2 linked regions of the Rhodopirellula bahusiensis genome follow. The protein of the gene in region 2 interacts with the protein of the main gene of each other region in a pairwise test. Links are inferred from orthologs where the notes say so. Each region holds a gene or a part of one and is shown on either strand. Other genes may lie near its edges.

Region 1 (3,460 bases), on a different replicon or contig from region 2:
ACGATTGGAAAGCTTCGTCTTCGACCGGTGTCCACGATCCGTGCGGCGAAGTCACCGTCCGCGATCGCCAATGCAGTACGCTCAACGATCCGAAACTGCCTGGCGATGGGACGCATTAAAATCGCGATCGCCAATGCGACCAATAGAAAGACGCTGGTCAGTCCGAGCAGAATGTCGCTGCGTCGCGGCCCGGCGAAACGCGGGAGCGGTCCGAGTTCGACCAACAGCGGTGTTCCCGTGAGTGCCACTTCGATGCTATCGCCGGAAAGTACGGCCTCGCCATCGTCGAGGCGTTGCAACAGTGTCTTCGACAATGACCGTTCGGAGCGATTCACCACGCCGACGGGATAGGTGAATCGTGATTGAATGCTGGCGACGGTTTCGTCGATGTTTTGCATTCCACCGGCGGCAATCTCGTCGCGGGCCAGCAAGGCGCCGCCACTGAGCGCGTTCTCGATCACCGAGATGTTCTGGGCCTCCGTCGTTCCGCGAAACACGTAGGCTTGGATGATCCAGGCGATGAGCAGGATCAATAGAACGCCGCAGTAGAACTGGATGAACAAACGAGTCATGCAGGGCTCCGGATGCAGCGGTGATTTCAATCAGTGCGAACGCCACGCAAACTCGTTTGGCGTGACGTGGACTCGGCCGCAAACGCTATCGCATTTTGGTTTGCAATCGCAGCATTTCCAGCATTGCATCGGCGGCTTCGTGGCCTTTGTTTCCGACCGTTCCACCGCTGCGCTGGATCGCTTGTTCGACGGTGTTGCAAGTCAGCAAGCCAAAGCCAACGGGACGGCCCGTTCGTACTGATTGCTCCATCAGCGTGTCGCTGACGGCGCGATTGATGTGTTCGTCGTGAGTCGTCTCGCCTTTGATCACGCATCCCAGCGTGATCGCACCAATGACGTCAGCGTGTTGGAAGGCTTGCTCCACCGCCCAGCACAATTCCCATGCACCAGGCACACGGATCAGCCAGTGTTTGTCTTCCGGGATGCCAGCGTCAGTCAGTGATTGCAAAGCGGCCTGCACCATCGAGTCGCAGATGTTGGCGTTGTAGCGGCTCGCGATGATTGCAACACGTCCGCTGGGCAAATTTCCGGTGGTTCCATCGATGGAAGGCATTCAAATTCTCGGGAAAGAATTGGAGGGTGAAGGAGGTGGGGGGAATGCCGCGTGCGGCCATTCAGTCTTGCGGTTGAACACTCATGAGAAACTCAGCGTTGTTTTGTGTTTTTCGCATTCGCTTGGTCAGTTCCGTCATGGAATCGACTGGCGAGTGTTCCGCCAATTCGCGACGCAGGGTTTCAATCCTGCGATGTTCTTCCTGATCGAGCAACATTTCTTCGCGACGTGTGCCGCTGCGTGTCAGGTCGATCGCTGGCCAAACTCGGCGAGCGACGAGGTCTTGGTCGAGAACAATCTCCAAATTGCCGGTGCCTTTGAATTCTTCAAAGATCACGTCGTCCATGCGACTTCCGGTGTCGACCAAAGCGGTTGCCAAGATCGTGAGCGAACCGCCTTCTTCGACCTTTCGAGCGGACCCGAAAATCGACTTGGGTTTCTGCATCGCACCGGCGTCCAGGCCGCCGGTCAGTAGCTTGCCCGTTGCCGAATCGCTGTCGCTGTTGAACGCTCGGGCGAGCCGGGTGATCGAGTCGAGGAAGATGACAACGTCGGTTCCCGATTCCACCATTCGCTTGGCTTTTTCAACCACCATCTGAGCGACTTGAATGTGTCTCGCCGGTGGTTCGTCAAACGTGCTGCTGATCACCTCGCATTGAGGCGATTGGATCTCACGCTCCATGTCCGTCACTTCTTCGGGACGTTCATCGATCAACAAGACCACGACATAGGCGTTGGGGTAGTTGTTGAGAACGCCGCGGGCGAGGCTCTGCATCAACATGGTTTTGCCGGCACGCGGTGGACTGACAATCAGACCTCGTTGTCCAAATCCAATTGGGGTGAACAAGTCCACCACACGTGTGCTGAGTTCCTGCGCATCATGCTCGGTCACAATTCGCGAGCGCGGGTGCAGTGGCGTGAGATCATCGAACGGCTTTTGGCGTTGTCGCTGCATCGGGTCCGCATGATTGATCGCTTCGATTCGCAGCAAAGCGAAGTAGCGTTCGTTTTCCTTCGGCGGACGAATTTGCCCGGCAACATGCGAACCCGTGTGCAGTCCAAATCGACGGATTTGGCTGGGGGAGACATAGATGTCGTCGGGGCAAGACAAGTAGTGGTACTGCGCGCTCCGCAGGAATCCAAATCCATCGGGAAGGATTTCAAGCGTGCCTTCGCCGTACATCAGACCATTCGCACTCATCCGCGCTTTGAGCAAGCGGAAGACAAGTTCCTGTCGCGGCAGCGCAGCGATCTCTTGCAACCCTTCCGTTTCGGCAAGAGCGAGCAACTCGTCATGTTCGAGCTTTTGCAAGTCGTTGATGTTCAACGCTTGCTTGGGCGGTTGATCTTTCGCGGGGATGCCAACTCGGCCGCCCGCGCGTGTCACTTCACTGACGATCTCTTCGGGCAACGAGAGCGGATCGCGTTCGGCATCAAGCTCGCGAACACGTTTATCAACATCTTTGTCTGGGTGGCGCATACGGCGATTGCTACGACGAGCATTGCGCGCCGGACCCGGCGTGGAGGAAGGTTCCATGAGGAGAGAACCAAATCGGTAGGATGAAAAGAGAGGAGGACGGATGAGAGCCATCCGGGAGGGGTGCGACGCCAGATTGCCAACGCCACAGAACTTAGTTTAGACGAATGCATGCCCCCTGTCAGGCGGAATTATGAGGGGGCCGTGAAGATGGCGTCACAAACACCGCACCGCATCGGCTTCGGTCGCTTGTTCGCCTTAGGTGGTTTGGCGGAGGTATTCGGTTGTGGTCCCGTCCGTCGATGCAGCACCCTAAGTGACACTCGATGCGGCCATCGGGTTCAGAAGTCCACGGTTGTCCAGGTACAACGCCCATACCAATCGAGTTGCCGTCGAACGGTACGGGCGCCACTGTTTGGCACGTTCGACCACCGCTTCGAAGCTTTCGTATTGTCCCCCGTCCAATTCCTCGAGGCCTTTGAGGAGACCCAGGTCGCCGAAGGGAAGAATGTCGGGGCGATCGAGCGCGGACATCAGGTAAACCTCCGCGCTCCAGCGGCCGATCCCCAGCCTAGCGGTCAGTTGAGGCAGGGCCTGTTGATCAGGCATTTCGGCCAAGCGATCCAGCTGAAAACGGCCTCGGACAACATCATCGGCCAGTTGGTGCAGATAGCGGTGCTTTTGTCGACTGACTCCGCACGCTCGAGTCTGCACCGATGAAAGCGAGACAATGCCTTCGGCGGTGAGTGGTCCAGCGAGCAGGTGTTGCAACTTCAGGAAGGTCGACTCCGCCGATCGCAGCGACACCTGCTGCTCCAGGATGATTCGAGCGAGCGTTTCGAAGCCGGCGGGACGTCG
Region 2 (3,493 bases):
ATTGTAGTGGCCCAAAAACTCATCGAGCCGCACGACTGGCCGTCTTTTCACGCGGTCGTCTCCGCTGTTTGACATTCCTCAAAAGCCAAGATTTTGGGCAATTCGCCGGCGTCAGAACCTGTGGTGGGGGCGTCGTTCCGGGGATTTGGCGGCCGAAAGAGGTGCCGGCCCATTACAATGGTGGTGTTTCAGCAAGATTTTGGCACCCATTCCGACTCTGGAGACCAAACAATGCATTCTCGTTCATGGCGTTTTGGCTCGCTACACAAACTGGCTCTCGCCCTCATCGGAGCAAGCGGATTGCTGCTCGGGGGATTGGCACTGCAAGCCGACGAATCCGATTCATCGAGCGGATCAACGTCTGCTCTGAAGGTCACTCAGGAAGGCGCGGATGAGTCGGACACGATATCCGAGGAAGAGTACATTCCTGCGACAAAGGCTGAGCTTCGAAGGAAACTGAACCGGATTCAATACGATGTGACTCAGAATGCTGCCACGGAGCCAGCGTTTCGGAACGCCTATTGGAACAACAAAAAGAGGGGCGAGTATCACTGCATCGTCTGTGACAAGCCACTGTTCGACAGCAAGACCAAGTTCAAGTCAGGAACCGGTTGGCCTAGTTTCTATTTGCCAATCGCGAAAGACGCCGTTGGCTACCAGACGGACTACAAGATGCTGTATCCGCGGACGGAGGTGCACTGCAAGCGTTGCGAAGCACACCTGGGGCACCTGTTTGACGATGGCCCAGCACCGTCGGGCAAGCGATTTTGCATGAACAGTGCTTCGATGAAATTCATCGAAGCAAAGTCCGAGAGCAAAAAATAGCCCAGCGTCAAGATGCGGCTGGGCTACCAAATCAACTGAGCTGCCAACCGTCGATCAACCGTCGACGATGATGCCCATGCTGCGAGCGGTGCCTTCGATCATGCGGGTGGCTTGATCGATATCGCGAGCGTTGAGGTCTTCCATCTTCTTTTGAGCGATTTCTTCGCACTGAGCACGGGTGACCGTTGCGACTTTGTCCTTGTTGGGGACACCGCTGCCTTTGGCGATGCCAGCGGATTGCATCAGCATCGACGCGGCTGGTGGGCTCTTGGTGATGAAGTCAAAGCTACGATCGTTGTAAACGGTCACGATCACAGGAATCGGCGTGCCGTTGTATTCCTTGGTGCGATCGTTGAACTGTTGGACGAATTGTCCCAAGTTCACGCCGTATTTACCCAGCGATGTACCGACAGGAGGTGCAGGAGTGGCTTGACCGCCGGGGACTTGGAACTTGGCTTGGCCGGTGACTTGTTTTGCCATGGGTAAACAGCTTTTAGCTTTTAACGATTAGCGGTTAGCTCTTAAGGTGCAGCGTTCTGCTGAAAGGCCAACGCAATCTGAGGTGTTTGAAGTGGGATGGATGAGGATAATAACGCTTGCCGCTAATGCCTAGCAGCAAGAGGCATTTTACAAAGGCTCGACTTGCCAGTGATCCAGTTCCATCGGGACGCTGCGTCCAAAGATGTTGATGATCACTGTCACGCGGCCGTTGGCTTCGTCGACCACATCGACTTCGCCTTCTTGATTCTCGAAGTTGCCTTCTTTGACGCGAACACGATCGCCGACTTTGAATGGAATCGCAGTTTTGATCGGGGTTTCGTCTTCGTCGTCCACCGCGGGGCGATTGACGAAACGTTCGACGTCTTCGGGTTCCATTGGCATCGGTTTGCCAGCCGAACCGGTGAAATCGCTGATACCACCGACTTCACGAACGAGGAACCAGGTGTCGTCGTTAATCGACATGTACACCATGATGTAACCCGGCAACAATTTTCGCTTGCTGACGCGGCGTTTGCCGTCTCGAGTGAACGTGGCCACGTCTTCGGATGGCACGACGATGTCACCAAAGAACTCACCCATGTCTTCCATGCGAACCTTCTTGCGAAGGGCTTCGGCAATGGAATCTTCGCGGTTGAACGCGACTTTTAGGATGTACCAATCCATCGGGGACTCATCGTCCACTTCTGGTTTGGGCGGTGCGTTGGGGTCAACAGGAGCCGGAGGCGGGGGCGCGGGGGCTTCGGCTGCCGAAGTCTCTGGTGCCGGTGTTTCAGAAGCGGCGGGAGCGACTTCGGTTTCTGGCGAGTCGACGTCTTTCACGTCTTCATCACTCACGATGTTACCCCGATGAAGTTGAAGATGAATTGCCAGAGAACATCGAACAGGAACAATGTGATGGCAAGGAAGAAGATAGTGAAAATCACGACCACGGAAGCTCGGATCAGTTCATCCTTGCTCGGCCAAGTCACCTTGTTCATTTCCGCTTCGACGGCGATCAAGAAATCGGCGAATCGAGGCCAGTTGACGACTCTGAATCCGAACCAGAGCCCAGCGGCCAGCAACGCAGCCGGGATGGCTCGTGCAGCGAGGGAGGATTCTCCCATGGCAGCAGGGAGGAACGAATACAAACGCCAGCAACCCAACGTGACGATCACCCAAACGGCGAGAGCCGTCAGTTGGCGAACAATCCGGCCTTGGTTGGCTTTGTACACACCAGCATGGAACAGTTCGCTGCTCAGCGAACTGCCTCCGGCGCCGGCCGTGCCGGATTGGGTTAGATCTTTGGACACCCGTGGACTCCTTCGTGAATTGATTCTGGTGTTGAGCCAAATTGGTCATGGGCCAGTTTGCTCGGACCTCTTCCGCGATCACATCCTCTTGATCGTGGGGGCAAACCAGAATTCTGGACAGCAGGGGCGGCGAGAGTCGAACTCACAACCGCTGGTTTTGGAAACCAGTGCTCTGCCAATTGAGCTACGCCCCTGAAACAGCGATAAGCTACTAGCTATCAGCTAACAGCTTATCGCCTACATGTAACTTTCTGCAAACGCAGATTATTCGATGATCTTGGTCACAACGCCTGAACCAACGGTACGGCCGCCTTCGCGAATAGCGAAGCGAACGCCGTCATCCATGGCGATTGGTTTGTGCAATTCAACTTCAACCTTGACGTTATCGCCAGGCATGCACATGTCGGCACCGACCAAGTTGGCCGTTCCGGTGACGTCAGTCGTGCGGAAGTAGAACTGTGGACGGTAACCGCTGAAGAATGGCGTGTGACGGCCACCTTCGTCTTTGCTCAAGCAGTAAACTTCTGCTTCGAACTTGGTGTGAGGCGTGATGCTGCCTGGTTTTGCCAAGACTTGACCACGTTGGATGTCTTCGCGTTTGACACCACGAAGCAAGCAACCGACGTTGTCGCCCGAACGGCCTTCGTTCATTTCCTTGCGGAACATTTCGACGCCGGTGCAGGTGGTCTTGGTCGAGTTAGGGCCCAAACCAATGATTTCGACTTCTTCGCCGACCTTCACGACACCACGCTCGATACGTCCGGTAGCAACCGTACCACGACCTTCGATCGAGAAGACGTCCTCGATTGCCATCAAGAATGGCTTGTCGTCTTCACGGGTAGGCTCAGGAATGTGCGAGTCAAGTGCTTCCATCAACT

Evidence for each region.
Region 1: the proteins of nusG (region 2) and rho interact in binary tests that used the Escherichia coli proteins (3 or more experiments, as listed by UniProt). The link is inferred for Rhodopirellula bahusiensis from one-to-one orthologs.

Annotation. Positions count from the first base shown.
Region 1 is NZ_NIZW01000009.1:38,358-41,817, reverse strand. What follows is about bases 397-3,322. They hold rho (transcription termination factor Rho), read right to left. Parts: upstream 2,606-3,322; coding sequence 1,187-2,605; downstream 397-1,186. Other genes in these bases: CEE69_RS12835 (DNA-3-methyladenine glycosylase family protein), read right to left, coding at 2,915-3,322; ribH (6,7-dimethyl-8-ribityllumazine synthase), read right to left, coding at 658-1,125; CEE69_RS12850 (ATP-binding protein), read right to left, coding at 397-572. In the rest of the region: more of CEE69_RS12850, read right to left, coding at 1-396; more of CEE69_RS12835, read right to left, coding at 3,323-3,460. UniProt on the Escherichia coli protein: Facilitates transcription termination by a mechanism that involves Rho binding to the nascent RNA, activation of Rho's RNA-dependent ATPase activity, and release of the mRNA from the DNA template.
Region 2 is NZ_NIZW01000007.1:68,200-71,692, reverse strand. What follows is about bases 307-3,265. They hold nusG (transcription termination/antitermination protein NusG), read right to left. Parts: upstream 2,161-3,265; coding sequence 1,453-2,160; downstream 307-1,452. Other genes in these bases: tuf (elongation factor Tu), read right to left, coding at 2,880-3,265; secE (preprotein translocase subunit SecE), read right to left, coding at 2,157-2,615; rplK (50S ribosomal protein L11), read right to left, coding at 880-1,305; msrB (peptide-methionine (R)-S-oxide reductase MsrB), read left to right, coding at 307-825. Also shown: more of msrB, read left to right, coding at 232-306; more of tuf, read right to left, coding at 3,266-3,493. UniProt on the Escherichia coli protein: Part of the processive rRNA transcription and antitermination complex (rrnTAC). The complex forms an RNA-chaperone ring around the RNA exit tunnel of RNA polymerase (RNAP).